4 regions of the Aquisalimonas asiatica genome follow, and region 1 is predicted to be linked to each of the others. Evidence: predicted binding sites of a transcription regulator. Region 1 holds the regulator's gene; each other region holds the start of a gene.
What was found. Region 1 encodes sigma-54, which starts transcription at its own class of promoters, with help from an activator protein. Its sites were predicted from a motif close to TGGCANGNTNCNTGCTT; they were not measured.

Region 1 (4,205 bases):
CGAGCCCGCCGTCTACAACCAGCGGGGTGGCGAGGACCGCCGCCCCATCGAGGCGGAAGCGCCGCGCATGGAGTACTACGCCTCCGGCCCCGAGCGGGTCATCCTGCTGGAAGGCGCGCGGCTGACCCAGGGGCGGAACACGTTCACCGGCGAGCGTATCGAATACGAGGTGGCCGCCGACCGGGTGCATGCGCGCGGCGAGCCCGAGACCGGACGCCGCGTGCAGATCCGACTGTTCCCCGACGACGAGGACAACGGAGACGACGAGTGAGCCCGCCGCGCACCGAGAAGCTGGTGAAGACCTACCGCCGCAAGACCGTGGTCCACGGCGCGTCGCTGGAAGTCTCCAGCGGCGAGGTGGTCGGCCTGCTGGGCCCCAACGGCGCAGGCAAGACCACGTGCTTCTACATGGTGGTGGGCCTGGTGCAGGCCGACGGCGGGCGCATCGAGCTGGACGGCAACGACATCACCGACCTGCCCATGCACGTGCGCGCCCGCCGTGGCGTCGGCTACCTCCCCCAGGAAGCCTCGATCTTCCGCAAGCTCACGGTCATGGACAACCTGCTGGCGATTCTGGAAACCCGCCCCGAACTCAACCGGAAGCAGCGCCGGGAGCGCGCCAGAGAGCTGCTGGACGAGTTCAACGTCGGCCACCTGCACGATCAGAACGGCATCAGCCTCTCCGGCGGCGAACGCCGGCGGGTCGAGATCGCGCGGGCGCTCGCCGCCAACCCGCAGTTCATCCTGCTGGACGAACCCTTCGCGGGCGTCGACCCCATCTCGGTGCTGGACATTCAGGAAATCATCCGCCACCTGGCGGACCGGGACATCGGCGTACTCATCACCGACCACAACGTGCGGGAGACGCTCGGCATCTGCCAGCGCGCCTACATCCTCGCCCAGGGCGAAGTCATCGCCCGCGGCAGCTCCGACGAGGTCCTGGCGAACAAGCAGGTCCGCGAGGTGTACCTGGGCGAACATTTTCGCCTGTGATCTCGTGGCTTAGCACTTTCCAGGAGCCCACGCAAGTATCGGGCCAATGTTCTAACCGGCGACAGAGTCAGTTACGATAGGGTCATCAACCCACTCGCATGCAGGCCCGGCCTGACCCGCAGCCCGAGGGGCAGCAGGAGAGAGGCATCGCCAATGAAACAGTCGCTGCAGCTACGTCTCGGCCAGCAGCTCACCATGACACCGCAGCTCCAGCAGGCGATCAAACTGCTGCAGCTGTCGACTCTGGAGCTGCGCACGGAGATCCAGCAGGCACTGGATTCCAACCTGATGCTGGAGCCCGCTGACGAGCTCGACGAAGCTGACGAGGCGGCCGCTGACACCGACCGCGGCGACGACAGCGCCAATGCCGCCGATACCGACACCAGCACCGAGAACACGACCGACGCCCGGGAGTCCGGCGAAACGGACGGCGACGGCGAGGCAAGCGGTGGCGAAGCGACGGACACCGACACCGCTCCGGACGTCGCCGACACGATCGACGATCACGACGGCGCCGATGACAAGCCCGCCTCGGACCAGGCCGACATCCCCGAGGACCTGCCCCTGGATTCCGACTGGAACGACATCTACGACGGCAGCACCGCCTACAGCGCGCCCGCCGGCGAGGACGACCAGCGCGAGGCGTGGGAGAACCGGACCGCCGGCAGCAGCGGCGGCCTGCACGACCACCTGCTGTGGCAGGCTCAGCTGTCCCATTTCAGCGAACGGGACATGGCCATCGCCGAGGCCATCATCGACGGCGTCCGCGACGACGGCTACCTGGGCGTCACCATCGAGGAAATCTGCGAATCGGTGACTGACGGCGACGACCCCGTGGAGCCCGACGAGGTGGAGGCGGTACGCCACCTGATCCAGCGGTTCGACCCGCTCGGAGTAGCCTCCCTGGACCCCCGCGAGGCGCTACTGGTCCAGCTCGAGCAGTTCCCGGAAGACACCCCCTGGCTTGCCGAAGCACGGCTGCTGGTGGACAAGCACCTGGACCTCCTCGGCAGCCGCCAGCTCGGCCCCCTCACCCGCAAGCTCAAGGTCTCCCAGGAGGAGTTCGGCCAGGTACTGGAGCTGGTACGCACCCTGGACCCGCGGCCCGGCTCCCAGATCGGCACACCCGCGGCCGAGTACGTGGTGCCCGACGTCTACGTCCGCAAGGAGCGCGGCGCCTGGCGGGTGGAGCTGAACCCCGAGGCATCACCCAGGATCCGCGTCAACAGCTACTACGCCGGCCTCGTCCGCCGCGGCGACCAGGGCAACGACAACGCCACCATGCGCCAGCACCTGCAGGAGGCACGCTGGTTCATCAAGAGCCTGAAGAGCCGCAATGAAACGCTCCTCAAGGTGGCCACGTGCATCGTCAATCACCAGCAGGAGTTCCTGGAACAGGGCGAGGAGGCCATGAAGCCGCTGGTGCTGCGCGAGGTGGCGGAAGAAGTGGAGATGCACGAGTCCACCATCTCCCGGATCACCACGCAGAAGTACATGTACACGCCCCGCGGCACGTTCGAGTTCAAGTATTTCTTCTCCAGCCACGTGCATACCGTGGACGGACAGGAGTGCTCGGCAACCTCCATCCGCGCCCGGATTCGCCGGCTGATCGCCGAAGAGGACGCCCGCAAACCGCTCAGCGACAGCAAACTGGCCGAAATCCTGAAAAATGAGGGAATCGATGTGGCGCGACGGACAGTGGCAAAGTATCGTGAATCCATGTCGATTGCCTCGTCGAACGAACGAAAAAGGATTGCCTGAGGCAACACTGGGCCAGCCGTTTCCGGCTCTCATACGGGAGGAGTCTCTATGCAGATCGACATCACCGGGCACCATGTGGATCTCACCGAAGCACTGCGCGAGTACGTGCATTCCAAGATGGACAAGCTGGAGCGCCACTTTGACAACGTGGTCAACGTCCACGTGATCCTGACGGTGGAGAAGCTGCGGCAGAAGGCCGAGGCCACCATGCTGCTCAGTGGCGCCAAGCTTTACGCTGATGCCAGCGCCGAAGACATGTATGCTGCCATCGACGGGCTCATCGACAAGCTCGACCGGCAGGTGAAGAAGCACAAGGAGAAGGTGACCGACCACCGGCGCAACGAAGGCGCCCAGGCCAAGGCCCAGGGAGAGGGCGAAGAGGACTGAACAGCGCGCAGCGGCGGCCACCAGCGCGGGGCCGCCGCCGACTTCCGAAACCGCAGACACGACCCTGCGTGGACAAGCATGATCAAGATTGCCGACCTAATCACACCGGAGCGCATCGCCTGCGACATCCAGGTGACCAGCAAGAAGCGCGGCCTGGAAGTCCTCAGTGACATGGTGGCCGGCTCCGACTCCGCCCTGCCGGCGAACGCCATCTTCGACAAGCTGATCAGCCGCGAGAAGCTCGGCAGCACCGGGCTTGGCCACGGCGTCGCCCTGCCCCACGCCCGCATGGACGGCAATGACACGGCCACGGCGGCCTTCATCCGCACCAGCGAAGCCATCGACTTCGACGCCTTCGACAACGAACCCGTCGACCTCCTGTTCGCCCTGGTCGTACCGGAACATTTCACCGACGAACACCTCCAGATTCTTGCCCGGCTCGCCGAGATGTTCAGTGACCAGCCCCTGTGCCGCAGGCTCCGCGATGCCAACGACGCCGACGCCATGTATGAGCTGCTCAGGGACTGGGAGGCCGCCCAGGGGAGCACATGAGTGATCACGTGACCGGTGACACGGGCGCCACCGTCCCCGGCGTGCTGGTCAGCGTGCACGGCTGCGGCCTCCTCCTCACAGGTGACAGCGGCACCGGCAAGAGTGATACGGCGCTGCAGTTGCTCGGGCGCGGCCACCGGCTGGTCGCGGACGACGCCGTCGCCCTGTGCGTCGAGGGCGGGCGCGTGATCGGCCGGGCACCTGCCGCACTGGCGGGCCTGCTGGAGGTCCGCGGCCTTGGCCCGCAGTCTGTCACCCACCTGTTCGGTGGCCACGCCGTCCTGGCGCAGGCCGCAGTGGACCGGGTGATCCGGCTGATGCCACCTCCGTCCTGGGCCGACTGGCCGCGGCTGACACCCACGGTTGACGACACCGTGCTGGCCGACAGGCCGGTACCCCGTGTCACCCTGCCCGTGTCTCCGGAACGTCCTCTTGCCCTGCTGGTCGAAGTCGTCGCCCGGCTACACGCCGGCGGTCAACTGACAGGAGGTACGGCATGAGCGAAGGCACTC
Region 2 (4,205 bases), on a different contig from region 1:
GCCACGGGAGCGCGGCGGCATGACGTTCATGCGGCTGTGGCAGGCCGCCAACGACTACCTGCGCCACCGCGGCATCACCCACACCTACAGCCGGATCTCTGCCTATAACGGACGTTCATTGCGGGCGCACCAGCGCATGGGCGCGACGATCCTCGGCAGCCAGGTGTTCGTGGAACTGGGCTCCCTGGAGATCCTCCTCTCCAACCGTCGCCCCTACCTCAGCACGATCCGCGCTCGCGGCGACGCACCGGACGTGCCACTGCCCGGCGCCTGAATGCCGGCGGGACCCCGCGATTACCGACCATCCCGCAGCCTGCGCAACACCCGCTCCAGCAGGAACCGAAGCCGCGGGCGCTGCAGCATGACCCAGACCATCTCCCCCCCGTCGGTGGACAGGCTGCGCTTGTACTGGCTTGCCCCCATGAGCAGATCGTATCGGCCTCGTCCGCGCCGGATGGCATCCGCCACTGCCAGTGCGTGGGCCACGATCCCTGGCTTGCGCTTGCTGTCAGCGTCGTAGACCAGGCCGCTCTGGTAGTTGAACACGGTCTGGCCGTCGGAGAGGTTGTAAAGAAATCCGACCAGCTCGCCATCCGCCTCGATACGCGCGATCTCCGCCTGCCCCGTAGCCGCCGCGGCCGGTAGAAATGCGTGGTGGAATGCCCGCACCCGGCGACTCGCAAAGGCGCCGGGACGCCCGCGACGCTGCCATTCGGCCTGATGTCGGGCGACCAGCTCGTCAAACCAGGCCATGGTCTGATCGACACCGTCGGCCACGGTGTAGCGCAAGGCCTCCGCACCACCGTATGCACGCAGGGCACGGCGGACCTGTTGACGTGTATTGCTGCTCAGGCGCGCCAGGTAATCATCCAGCCCATCAAGCCCGTCCAGATCAACGTAGTAGTAGGGAACACGCTGCCGGACCACCGGGCGGAGGGGCAGGCTCTCGATGGCAGGCGCCAGGGCGCTCCAGTGGTGAGCGTCGATCCACCCGAGGGAGAACTCGTCCCAGCGCCCGGCACGGGTAATACAGTGGGCGAGCATGGCCTGGAGCGCCCCTCCCTCCAGGGCGGCATCGCCGAGAAGGCCGTTGTGCTCCACAAGCATCCGGTCCAGCTCCGGGTCTCCCGTCTCGTTCAGCCAGAGAACACGCGACCGGATCACCCTGGCGCGCCGCGTTACCCCGCGCCCGACGGATGCCATGGCAAGATCCCGTCCGCGATCACAGACCGACAGCACCACCGGCGCCGCGTCGGCAGGCGTGACTTGACGGACGGCCTCCTGCCAGGCCAGCCCCAGAAACGGTGGCGGCCCGATCCGGTGCTCCAGCGCAAACCAGCGCTCACGCGCATCCTCAAGTGTCTCGGCGTAGACCTCCAACGGGCTCTCCTGCTCCTGATGCCACCACGACAGACTGTATCAGCACGCCCACGGACAGCGTGGGCAAAAAAAACCCTGTGGGCGAACCACAGGGTCAGGGATGAACACTGCCAGAAGTACCACCGCGTCCGTGCAGGGGATGTCAGAAGCTAGGTTACTGCTGCGTGCGCCGGCGCACCATCAGCGCAAGCCCGAGCGCGCCGATGCCGAACAGGGCAAGCATCCCGGGCTCGGGAACCTGATTGGGGTTGTCGCCACCAGGGTTGCTGACGTTACCGTCGTCGCCCCCCGACCCGCCGCCATTGTCGAGATCATCGTCGATCGGCGTATTGTCGCCACCGTTATCGACGGCGTTCGTGCGGAACATGTTCTGATAACGCTCCATGTCTTCATCGCTCATGGACATGAAGTTCCCGGATGCCGTGAGCGGCGCCAGCACGAGCGCAGCCGAAAGCAGTACACCGATTCCCAACTGTTTGAACTTCTGCATTGCGGCACTCCCATTGTCGCAACTGAGTCTACCAGTCATGAAGCAAGTAACGGGCCACTCCTTTGATATCCGCGCGTTGTGCCGGAAATCGGGAACACCGCCTCATCGTGTGTAAAACTTGCTGACATGTCCGCACGATCCTGATCCGCGGTAGTCTCGTATTCTGCAGGCGCCGAACGGGGTGCCGGCAAGGCACAGGGAGAGTCACATGCTGCGCACACTGCTTCTCGCCCCCCTACTGGTCATTTTGCCACTCGGTCAGGCGGCGGCGCTTACAACGGATGACGTTCGACCCTACTTCGTTGCCGATGCGGGGATGGGCTATGTGGACCTGGGTGATGCGGAACGCGACCTTGACCGGATCGCGGACGATGACGATATCTCAGGCTCCACCAGTACCAAGAACACAAGCTTCGCGTACATCCTCGGGATCGGCTGGCATATCGGGCCTTACGTTGCCATCGAACTGAACTACTTCGATCTCGGGGAGTACGACGCCACGTTCTCGGCAGACAACAACGACGCCCTTGAGAGCGTGATCGACTTCTCCGGTTTCGGCGCCAGGGGGATCGCAAGATGGCCCCTCACCGAGAGCTGGTCAGTCGACGTGGGCCTCGGCGCCGCGCAGATGGACACACGGCTTCGACGGGAGTTCAAACCCGGCAGCAGTAGCAGCAACGGGGGGGCAGTTGAGCGTTACAGCTCCACCGATGTGGTCATGAACGCCAGCCTCGGCACCCAGTACCGGCTGTCCCGGGAGTGGTCCTTACGGGCCCAGTACCTTTACTTCAACGATGTAGGGGACAGCTCCACCGGCCGTGACGATATCCAGGTGCTGACAGTGGGGGCGCAGTTCTTCTTCTGATTCCGAAGTCGACGGCGCGGTGACGAAATACTTTACACATGTGCCGGCATGCGGGATGCCGGCACGTCGGGCAGGCGGGGCAGCGCGCCACGAACCATGACGCTGAACGGGGCCGACGCTCCGTGGCAACACTCTTGCAAGAAAATCATGTATCGCGGTGACGCGACAGGAAACAGGCCTGTCTCGTTGACGGAGTGCCAGAACAAGAAACAACCAGGTGGAGCACAGACAATGCCGAGCGAATGGCAACGCGGCGGCGCCGGCGGACCGGCTCATTCGAGTCGTGGCCGCTACTCCCTCACGGGGCCAGGGGCGGGCTCAGTACCGGATCCAGTACCAGACACGGCCCACGTACTCGTGCAGGGCCATGTAGCTGCGCGTCATGCCATGGATATCGGGCACCAAGTCCCAACCGTCAAAGCGCCTTCCCGGATCGGGCCTGTGGAAATAGCCCGTCGGGGCACGGGTAACACCCTCCACCCCCGCGCGCTGGAATGCCGCCGTGGCGCGCGGCAGGTGCAGGGCCTTGGTCACCAGCACGATCTCCGTCGGCAGCTCATCCGCCAGCAGCTCCACGGTGCGGAACGCGTTCTCCTGAGTGTTACGGCTGGTGTTGTCCACCCACTCCACGGGCACGCCGAATTCGTCTTGCAGCACGCCCGCCAGCGCCTCCGCCTCGCCCGGGCCGCCGGTCACGAGGAGTGGCAGGCCCAGTGCGCGATGCACCCGCGCAGCATAACGTGCACGCTCGAGGCTCCAGAGGTTGATGGTATCGCCCTGGTACTCCGGGGCTCGGGGAATCTGCCCGCCGGCAAGCACGACGATCACCCCGGACCGCGGCGCGTCGGCCCCGTCAAGGTCCAGCGGCTCCGCCCGTTCGAGCGGCGCGACAAGGAGCGAGCTGCCGAGGGGCGTGCTGAGGGCGTACAGCACCACCAGGGCCAATGCCACCAGAACCCGGCCCCGGCGGCGGTGCCACAGCAAGAGACCGAACAGCCCCAGCAGAATCGGCCCGGTGGGCGGGAATATCAGGCGCTCAAGGAAACTCCACCACATGCGTGTCTGCCTGCTTCGGTCAATGCCAGGGGGCACTTTAGTCGGTTCCGCACCCCGGACCAACAACCGGCATGCGCGGAGAGGTCATGATGCTTGTCCAGTCCAGCCGTCTGCTCTTCTCCGGCCTTTCGCCGCGCGGCAGCCGCGCGAAACTGACCATCCTGATCTTCCACCGGGTCCTCGCCGAAGCGGACCCGATGCAGGGCGACGAAGCCACGGCAGCATCGTTCGACTGGCAGATGCGCCTGCTGGCCGAGAACGCCAACGTGTTGCCTCTCGACGAGGCGGTGGAGCGCCTGAGCACGGGCACACTGCCCGCCCGCGCCGTTGCCATCACGTTTGACGACGGTTACGCGGACAACCACGACGTCGCCCTGCCCATTCTGCGCCGACACGGGCTGCACGCCACGTTCT
Region 3 (4,205 bases), on a different contig from region 1:
TCCCGACTCGCGAAGATGCGTTGCAATCGGCGAAGCTTGGGGTGCTTCAGGAGAAGATGGCGCGCCCGGCAGGATTCGAACCTGCGACCTTCGGCTTCGGAGGCCGACGCTCTATCCAACTGAGCTACGGGCGCGTTGATTTGAGCTGCGTAGGATAGCGGTTATGGGCGGATACGTCCATGCTCGTTCCCGGGCGGCGAGGTTTTGCGGGTCGGGTCTTTCGGATATACTGCGGTCCCGGTTCCCGGCCCCGTTGCGGGCACTTATTTCGATGGAGTGTGGAGCGTGAGCGACGAGCAAGACGATAAGGCATTCTTGAAAACCTTCGGCGGGGTGATGGCGCTGCTCGTGGTGAGCGCGGTGATCATCGGCATCCTGGCCGTGTTTGCCAGCACGTTCGACGAATCCCGCGAGCAGGCACGGCTCGCCCATGAACGGGATCGTGTCGAGCGCAACCTGCTGACGGTTGGCGTCGTCCGTGAAGCGGGCGAGTCCGCTCCCGACGTCGCGGTGGACGACGCCGAAGACGATGACGACGACGAGGAAGAAGTCGCCATGTCCGGCTCCGAGGTCAACGAGACCGCCTGCATGGCATGTCACGACAGCGGCGCGATGAATGCGCCCGTGACGGGCGACGAAGACGCCTGGGCCAGCCTCTACGAAGAGAAGGGTCTGGAGGAGCTCGTTGACAACGCCATCAATGGCATTGGCGCCATGCCGGCCCGCGGCGGCGACTCGAGCCTGAGTGACGAGGAGGTTCGCAACGCGGTGGTCTACATGCTCGGGGAGAGCGGCGTCGACGTGGACGACTGATTCGCCTGCAGCGTGACCGCGCGAGAACAAGGCCGCCCCTTCGGGCGGCTTTTTTTTGCCCGCAAACGGGGCGACGCAGGCACACGGCCGCTGCACCGCGGTGCGCATCGCACCGGGCCGAGCCGTTGTGTTGAATGCAACGGCTTGAATGGTCGCACTATTTATTAAAGTGGCACGCCTTCTGCAGTTGCCCGCTTGATCCGCGCCACCGGGAGGGTGGCGGGGGCATTCGGGAACAACCGCAACAGAGGCGATACCAATGAAAAAGACCCTAGCTGCGTTGGCCACCGGTGGCCTGCTCGTGACCTCCGGCGGTGCCGCCGCCAATGATCTCGGGGCCGGTTTTGCCTGGAGTGGCAATCTGGCGGTCACGTCGGACTACATCTTTCAGGGTGCCAGCGAGACCGGTGGTCGGCCCGCGATTCAGGGCGGCTTCGACCTGGAGCACGAATCGGGGCTCTATCTGGGCAACTGGAACTCGAGCGTCCAGTTCGGTGATGAGGACCCCGCTTATATCGAGATCGACGTCTACGGCGGTTTCGCCACGGACATCACCGACACCGTAGGCATCGACGTGGGTGTCGTGCATTTCTTCTATCCAGCGGCCGGCGGGGCGGCGGAGTTCACTGAAGTCTATGGCGGCGTGAACTCCGGCTATCAGGATCTGGCCGCGGATTTCTACGTCATCTACGAGGCCTCCGACGGCGACTACCTCAAGTACGAGCTGAACCTTGCCTACGCGCTGCCGCAGAGCACGTACGTGTTTACGGACCTGGGCTATGTCGATTACGACGACAGCGACACGGATGACCTTGTCTACTGGCACATTGGTGCCGGGGTGGAGTATGCCGGTCTCGATTTCAGCGTGATGTACGGGGATAACGACATCTCGGGCAACCGTGACCGTTGGGCGTTCACCGTCGCCACCGACTTCTAGCCTGCGCCAGGGGCGGGCATCCGGCCCGCCCCTTTTTTGTGCGCCGGTCTCTCAATATGCACCAATAAAGTGCGCCCTCAGTTGTGTCGCTATCGCCCTCGCCGCTCTAGTTATCTGAAAATAATACTCTTTCTTTTCTGGCACAGGCTGTGCACCAGCGTCGGGCAAACGATTCGCGCCGGGGCGTTCGACACTGCCCCGGGCTGACCTGAACGCCGTCAAGGAGGCTTGTGTCATGCGTTACCTGTTGGGCTCCGTTCTGTTGCTCGTTCCCGCTCTTGCGCTGGCGCACCCGGGGCATGGGCACGGGGGGTTCGGTGCGGGCTTCGCGCATCCGCTGCTTGGTCTGGATCACGTGCTGGCCATGGCCGGTATCGGCTTCTGGGCGGCCCGGCAGTACAACCTGCGTGCGGTACTTGGCGTGATCGCCGCGTTCCTGGGCGCGGTTCTGCTGGGCTTCGCCGTGGGCACGGCCCAGGGGCCCCAGGTGCTGGTCGAGTTCGGCATTATTGGTTCGCTGCTGGTGACGGGGGCCCTGATCTTCGGTGCCCGGCGGTTGCCCATGGCAGCAGCTGCCACCATCGCGGGGGTGTTCGCCCTGTTTCACGGACATGCACACGGTGCCGAGATGGCGGCTGGCTTGTCGGCCGCACTGTTCGCGTCCGGTTTCACCCTGGCCTCCGCGCTGCTGCTCGCCGTCGGGGCGGGTGTTGCCGTGGTTGCCGAGCGCCTGCGTCAGGTGCGGCCGGTGGAACGCCTGGGTGGCGGGGTCCTGATGGCGTCCGGCATCTATCTGCTGATTGTGGTTTGAGCCATGGTGGCGCTGTCGGCAGCGGTTCCCCGCCGCGGGGCGAGTGCTCCCGTGGACGGCTGGCTGGGGAGGCTGGCGCTCCGGTTCGCCCAGCGCGGTGATCGCACCGTTCTCACGGACCGCCGTCACGAAGGGCCTCTACTGGTGCAGCGGACGTTTCACCCCGAGGGGCCGGTGTGCCACGCCTACCTGATCCACCCGCCCGGTGGCGTGGTCGGCGGCGACCAGCTGCGGCTGGACGTCGACGTCGCCCCCGGCGCTCACGCGCTGCTGACCACGCCTGCTGCGGCCAAGTTCTACCGCACGGCCGGCCCCGTGGCGCACCAGGAACAGGTGTTCCGGGTCGAGGGCGACGGTGCCCTGGAGTTCCTGCCCATGGAGACCATTCTCCACGGCCGGTCCGACACCGTGCTCACCAACCGTTTCCAGCTGGCCAGCGAAAGCCGGCTGTGTGCCTGGGACATCCTCTGCCTGGGCCGTCCGGGCAGCGGCGATGCCTTCGATGCTGCGCGCTGCGCGCAGGATCTGGTGGTCGAGCGCGACGGCCAGGTGCTGCTGCACGAGCGCCTGAACCTCGTGTCCGGTGACGCGCTGCTCACGCGCCCGTGGGGTCTGGGCGGCTATACGACGGTCGTCTCGATGGTGGTGACACCGGCGGCCGACGGGCTTGAGGAGACCTTGCGCGGCGCCCTCGCGGGTCACGCCATGCGGATCGGTGTATCCCGGATCGGCGACCTGTTGCTGTTGCGGTGCCTTGCCGATGGTGCCGAAACCGCGCGGGCCGTGCTGGAGGATGCGTGGCAGGCCGTGCGGGAGCCGGTTCTTGCGCGCGCGCCCAGCACGCCCCGCATCTGGAAGACCTGAACAACGCTCTGGAGGCGTCTGATGGAACTCACACCCCGCGAGAAAGACAAGCTGCTGCTGTTCACCGCCGCGCTGCTGGCGGAGCGGCGTCAGGCCAAGGGGCTGAAACTGAACTACCCGGAGGCCAAGGCGATGATCTCCGCGGCCATTATGGAGGGCGCGCGCGAGGGGAAGACCGTTGCCGAGCTCATGAGCCTCGGCGGCGAGGTGCTCACCCGCGAGGATGTCATGGATGGCGTCGCCGAGATGATCCCCGAGGTCCAGGTGGAAGCCACCTTTCCGGACGGGGTGAAGCTGGTCACCGTCCACGAACCCATCCGTTGAGGAGCGCGCCATGATTCCTGGAGAGATTCTCACCGCCGACGGCGACATCACCCTGAACGAAGGGCGCGACACCGCGTCGGTAACGGTGACCAACACCGGCGACCGGCCCGTGCAGGTGGGCTCCCACTATCACTTCTTCGAGGTGAACGACGCGCTCACCTTCGACCGGGACGCCGCACGGGGGTTTCGTCTGGACATCCCTGCCGGCACGGCGGTGCGTTTCGAGCCCGGTCAGGCGCGCACCGTGCAGCTCGTGCGCTATGCGGGTGATCAGATCGTCTACGGGTTCAAGGGTCGGGTCATGGGGCCGTTGAAGGAGGACAAGGCATGAGCAATACCATCTCCCGTACCGCCTATGCCGACATGTTCGGCCCCACCACCGGCGACCGCGTGCGCCTGGGTGACACCGAGCTGCTGATCCGTGTCGAGCGCGACCACACCGTCTACGGCGACGAG
Region 4 (4,205 bases), on a different contig from region 1:
AAGGGGGCCGTCTACGTGATCTCGTCACTGCTGGCCTGTCTGCTTGCCGCAGCGCTCGGCCTTGCGCTGGTCACCGGCGGAGTCCCTGCGCCATGACCCTGCGGGACTGTCTCGCCGTCGCCATCGGCAGCGCCTTGGGCGCCATGCTCCGGCATGGCGTGTCCGACCTCTACGGCCTGCTCGGAACCCTGGACTTTCCGTGGGACACGCTCCTGGCGAACACGCTCGGGTCGTTACTGATCGGCTGGCTCGCGGCCCTTACCGCCCCGGAAGGGCCGCGCCCGCTGGGCCCAAGGGCCCGGTTGTTCCTGATGGGAGGCATCTGCGGGGGGTTCACGACCTTCTCGGTGTTCAGCCTGGAGACCGTTGCATTAATGGCGAGCGGTGCGTGGGCACCCGCGGCCATGAACATCTCGGTCACTCTCACCCTGTGCCTGCTACTGACATGGGCGGGCTACGGCCTGGCCCAACGCATGGCCCGGCGGGACGTCGCCAGACGGTGACAACGATACGCCACCGGTGGAACATGCGATCCTTGCTCTCGACATATTCCCAACAGGAGTCACGTGATGAAACGGCTATCTGCGCTGACGGCTGCAGCCATTCTGTTGCCCGCCACAGCCGGCGCAGCGAACCTCAGCTACAACCACATCGAGGGCGGACTGAACTGGGCGGATCCGCCGAACCGCTTCGGGGATAGCGACTTCGGCCTGCTGATCCGTGGTCAGGGTCACCTCAACGACACCATCTTCGCGCGGGGGCAGTTCCAGAGCCACCGCTTTGACATAGGCAGCGGCCCCGACTCCACCACCATCAGCCGCGACGTCCTCTGGGGCGGTGTCGGGTTCCGGCTGCCCACGCAGCAGCGCGACCTCGACATCTACGGTGCCCTGGACCTGGGCTACGACTTCGGCGATCAGGATGACCCGGGGTTCCGGCTCGAGGGCGGTGCCCGGGCCTATCTCGACCCGGGCTGGGACACCACCGCCGGGGTCCGGCTTTGGCGCTTCAACGATGCGAGCAGCAACGTCCAGGTCTTCGGCAGCGGTTACTACGAGGTGGCACCACAACTCTCCCTCGGTGGCGAACTTGCCGTCGGCGATTTCGATGAGATCCTGTTCGGCGCACGCTACACGTTCTGACCCGGCTCCGGCGCCATGTTGGTGCACACACACCATGCGTGCACCAACATGGCACGGCTTCTCCCCCCTCCTGCCTGCAACTCCCTGATTCAACTCTACCGCAGTCAAGGCACGGTGCTTGCTTCCTGCTTACCGACGTGTTCCCGGAAATCCGAGGTACAACCTCAGGAGCAAGCAATGGCAACACGAGTCATGCTCGTTGACGAATCCCCAGACCGGGCCGTCTGGCTCGGCGACGCCCTGAACGACGCCGGCTACGAAGTGGCCTGCACCGTAAAGGCCGACGAAGACCTCTACCAGCGCGTGCTGGATATCCAACCCGATGTGATCATTGTTGAGGCCCGCTCGGGACGGCGGGACATTCTGGAAGGCCTTGGGACGCGGCATTCACCCTACCCTAAACCGGTGGTGCTGTTCACCGAACACAGCGACCCGGAGCTGATGCAGGCGGCCACCGCCGCGGGGGTGAGTCCCTACGTGGTGGGAGGCCTCTCCGCCGAGGGCGTGCGCTCCATCATCAACGTGGCCATCAACCAGTTCCATCAGTACGAACAGCTGCGGCATGAACTGGTGGACGCGCGCACGCGGCTGGAGCACCAGCGCCAGATGGAACAGGCCAAGTGCTTTCTCATGGAGCGCGACGGCATCAGCGAGAATGACGCCTACCACATGCTGCGGCGAACGGCCATGGAGCGCGGCCGGCCCATCAGCGACATTGCCCGCGCCTTCCTGCGCGCCAACGGACGTGCCTGACTGACCACCAACCGCGCCGTGCCGGTGCATACCGCCCCACAACAGTGCACCGGCACCGCCAGACCGCCCGTAAAGAACGACTAAAAAACCTGAAATCAGTTCCTTACAAACATGGCATGCGCCATGCATCACTTGATCTGACACGCGCAAATCCGGCTCAACCGCGAGCAGCGGTTCCCAACGGCGGGACGTCAGCCGGATTCGCCAACCTGAACCTGGCAAGGGCGCCTACCACCGACAGCGGTGGGGCGCCCTTTTTTTGTTGCGACAACGAGGGCGATGCGATGACCAACAAATCACTCGGCGATCCGTTCGACCCGAACAGCGACCTGCGCCACGGCGCGGGTTGCACGTGCAGTACGTGTCATGACCACGGCCATGACGCCACCGCTGGCGGCGACCAGCACGCGCTGGCGTCACCCCACGACCAAAGCGGTGCCCCCGGAGATCGCGAGGCGCTCATGGACCGCCTGATCGAGAGTGCGGTGGTCCGGGCATTGTTCGGCCACCACGACCCCAGCCGGCGGCAGGTTCTGCAGATGATGGGGGCCGGCACCTTCGCCGCTGCCCTCGGATCCATGTTCCCGCTCGAGGCGGCGAAAGCCCTGCTCAAGGACGATCTGGGGACGCCGGAGAAGCGCGACCTGAGCATCGGCTTCATCCCGATCACCTGTGCTACCCCGATCATCATGGCGCACCCCATGGGCTTCTACGAGCGCTACGGACTGAATGTGGACGTCCGGCGTGAAGCGGGTTGGGCCGTCGTTCGTGACAACTCCATGAACATGGAGCACGACGCCGCGCACATGCTGACCCCAATGCCGCTGGCCATCACCATGGGGGCCGGTTCCAGTTCCATGCCCTTCCTGATGCCGGCAGTGGAGAACATCAACGGCCAGGCCATCACGCTGCGCATGGACCACAAGGACAAGCGCGACCCGAGCCAGTGGAAGGGGTTCACCTTCGCCGTGCCGTTCGAGTACTCCATGCACAACTTCCTGCTGCGCTACTACGTGGCCGAGCATGGCCTGGACCCGGACAACGACATTTCCATCCGCGTGCTGCCGCCACCGGAGATGGTCGCCAACCTGCAGGCGGGCAACGTGGACGGCTACCTGGCGCCGGACCCGTTCAACCAGCGCGCGGTCTGGGACGAGGTGGGCTTCATTCACATGCTCACCAAGGAGATCTGGGACGGCCACCCGTGCTGCGCCTTCAGCACCAGCCGGCAGTTCGCCGAAGAAGCGCCCAACAGCTTCGGTGCCCTGTTCAAGGCCATCGTCGACGCAACCCACTACTCGTCGGACCATGACAACCGGGTGGAAATCGCTGAGGCGATCTCGGGGCGCAACTATCTGAACCAGCCCACCTCGGTGGTGGAACAGGTGCTCACCGGCCGCTATGCCGACGGTCTTGGCGAGGTCAAGAACGAGCCCGACCGCATCGACTTCGACCCCTTCCCCTGGCATTCCATGGGTGTGTGGATCCTGACGCAGATGAAGCGCTGGGGCTACATCGACGGCGACGTGGACTACAAGGGCGTGGCCGAGGACGTCTATCTGGCCACGGACTGCGGCAAGATCATGCGCGAGCTTGGTTACGACGCCCCGGAGGTGACCTACAAATCCCACACCATCATGGGCAAGGACTTCGATCCCGAAGAGCCGGAAGCCTATGTGGACAGCTTCGAGATCCGGAGGTCATAAGCCATGCTGACCAGCGAGAACCTGAAGGCGGCGCTATTGAGCGTCGCCCTGCTGGTGGTCCTCCTTGGCGCCTGGGAGTGGAGTATCGAGGGGGCCATCCTTCCCGTCGGCGACCAGGAACTGAGCGAGTACGAGCAGCTCACCGGCGGCAGTGGCGGTGGTTCCCGCATACCGGCACCGTCGGCGATCATCAGCCACGCCGTCACCGAGCTCAGTGACCCGTTCTACGTGGCCGGCAGTAACGACATGGGCATCGGCGTTCAGCTGGCCCATTCAGTGGGCCGCGTGTTCGCGGGCTACTCCCTGGCACTGCTGGTGGCGATCCCTCTGGGCTTTCTCATCGGCATGTCGCCGATCATGTACAAGGCTCTCAACCCGTACATCCAGATCCTGCGGCCCATTTCGCCGCTGGCCTGGATGCCGCTGGCACTGTTCCTGATTCGCGACTCCGGGGCATCGTCGATCTTCGTGATCTTCATCTGCTCCATCTGGCCGGTGTTGCTGAATACCGCCTTCGGTGTCGCCGGGGTGTCGAAGGATCTGCGCAACGTTGCCAGAACCCTGGAGCTGTCATCGCTGAAAACGGCGTTCGCCGTGATTCTGC

Region 2: the regulator sigma-54 is predicted to act here: its motif matches at 1,911-1,927, upstream of BMZ02_RS12850 (PEP-CTERM sorting domain-containing protein).
Region 3: the regulator sigma-54 is predicted to act here: its motif matches at 1,889-1,905, upstream of BMZ02_RS16250 (HupE/UreJ family protein).
Region 4: the regulator sigma-54 is predicted to act here: its motif matches at 2,008-2,024, upstream of BMZ02_RS00435 (CmpA/NrtA family ABC transporter substrate-binding protein).

Annotation. Positions count from the first base shown of each region.
Region 1 is NZ_FOEG01000002.1:653,858-658,062, forward strand. Features, by position in the region: gene lptA (lipopolysaccharide transport periplasmic protein LptA) at 1-271, shown strand, start outside; gene lptB (LPS export ABC transporter ATP-binding protein) at 268-993, shown strand; gene BMZ02_RS07765 (RNA polymerase factor sigma-54) at 1,147-2,754, shown strand; gene hpf (ribosome hibernation-promoting factor, HPF/YfiA family) at 2,803-3,141, shown strand; gene ptsN (PTS IIA-like nitrogen regulatory protein PtsN) at 3,220-3,693, shown strand; gene BMZ02_RS07780 (HPr kinase/phosphorylase) at 3,690-4,193, shown strand; gene rapZ (RNase adapter RapZ) at 4,190-4,205, shown strand, end outside.
Region 2 is NZ_FOEG01000005.1:199,161-203,365, reverse strand. Features, by position in the region: gene BMZ02_RS12860 (GNAT family N-acetyltransferase) at 1-274, shown strand, start outside; gene BMZ02_RS12855 (GNAT family N-acetyltransferase) at 295-1,380, opposite strand; gene BMZ02_RS12850 (PEP-CTERM sorting domain-containing protein) at 1,535-1,870, opposite strand; gene BMZ02_RS12845 (outer membrane protein) at 2,079-2,735, shown strand; gene BMZ02_RS12840 (YdcF family protein) at 3,054-3,791, opposite strand; gene BMZ02_RS12835 (polysaccharide deacetylase family protein) at 3,878-4,205, shown strand, end outside.
Region 3 is NZ_FOEG01000010.1:96,741-100,945, reverse strand. Features, by position in the region: tRNA gene BMZ02_RS16265 (tRNA-Arg) at 58-134, opposite strand; gene BMZ02_RS19440 (c-type cytochrome) at 286-813, shown strand; gene BMZ02_RS16255 (TorF family putative porin) at 1,073-1,750, shown strand; gene BMZ02_RS16250 (HupE/UreJ family protein) at 1,986-2,561, shown strand; gene BMZ02_RS16245 (urease accessory protein UreD) at 2,613-3,425, shown strand; gene ureA (urease subunit gamma) at 3,447-3,749, shown strand; gene BMZ02_RS16235 (urease subunit beta) at 3,760-4,080, shown strand; gene ureC (urease subunit alpha) at 4,077-4,205, shown strand, end outside.
Region 4 is NZ_FOEG01000001.1:85,438-89,642, reverse strand. Features, by position in the region: gene BMZ02_RS00455 (fluoride efflux transporter FluC) at 1-96, shown strand, start outside; gene BMZ02_RS00450 (fluoride efflux transporter FluC) at 93-503, shown strand; gene BMZ02_RS00445 (outer membrane beta-barrel protein) at 570-1,142, shown strand; gene BMZ02_RS00440 (ANTAR domain-containing response regulator) at 1,320-1,895, shown strand; gene BMZ02_RS00435 (CmpA/NrtA family ABC transporter substrate-binding protein) at 2,180-3,601, shown strand; gene ntrB (nitrate ABC transporter permease) at 3,605-4,205, shown strand, end outside.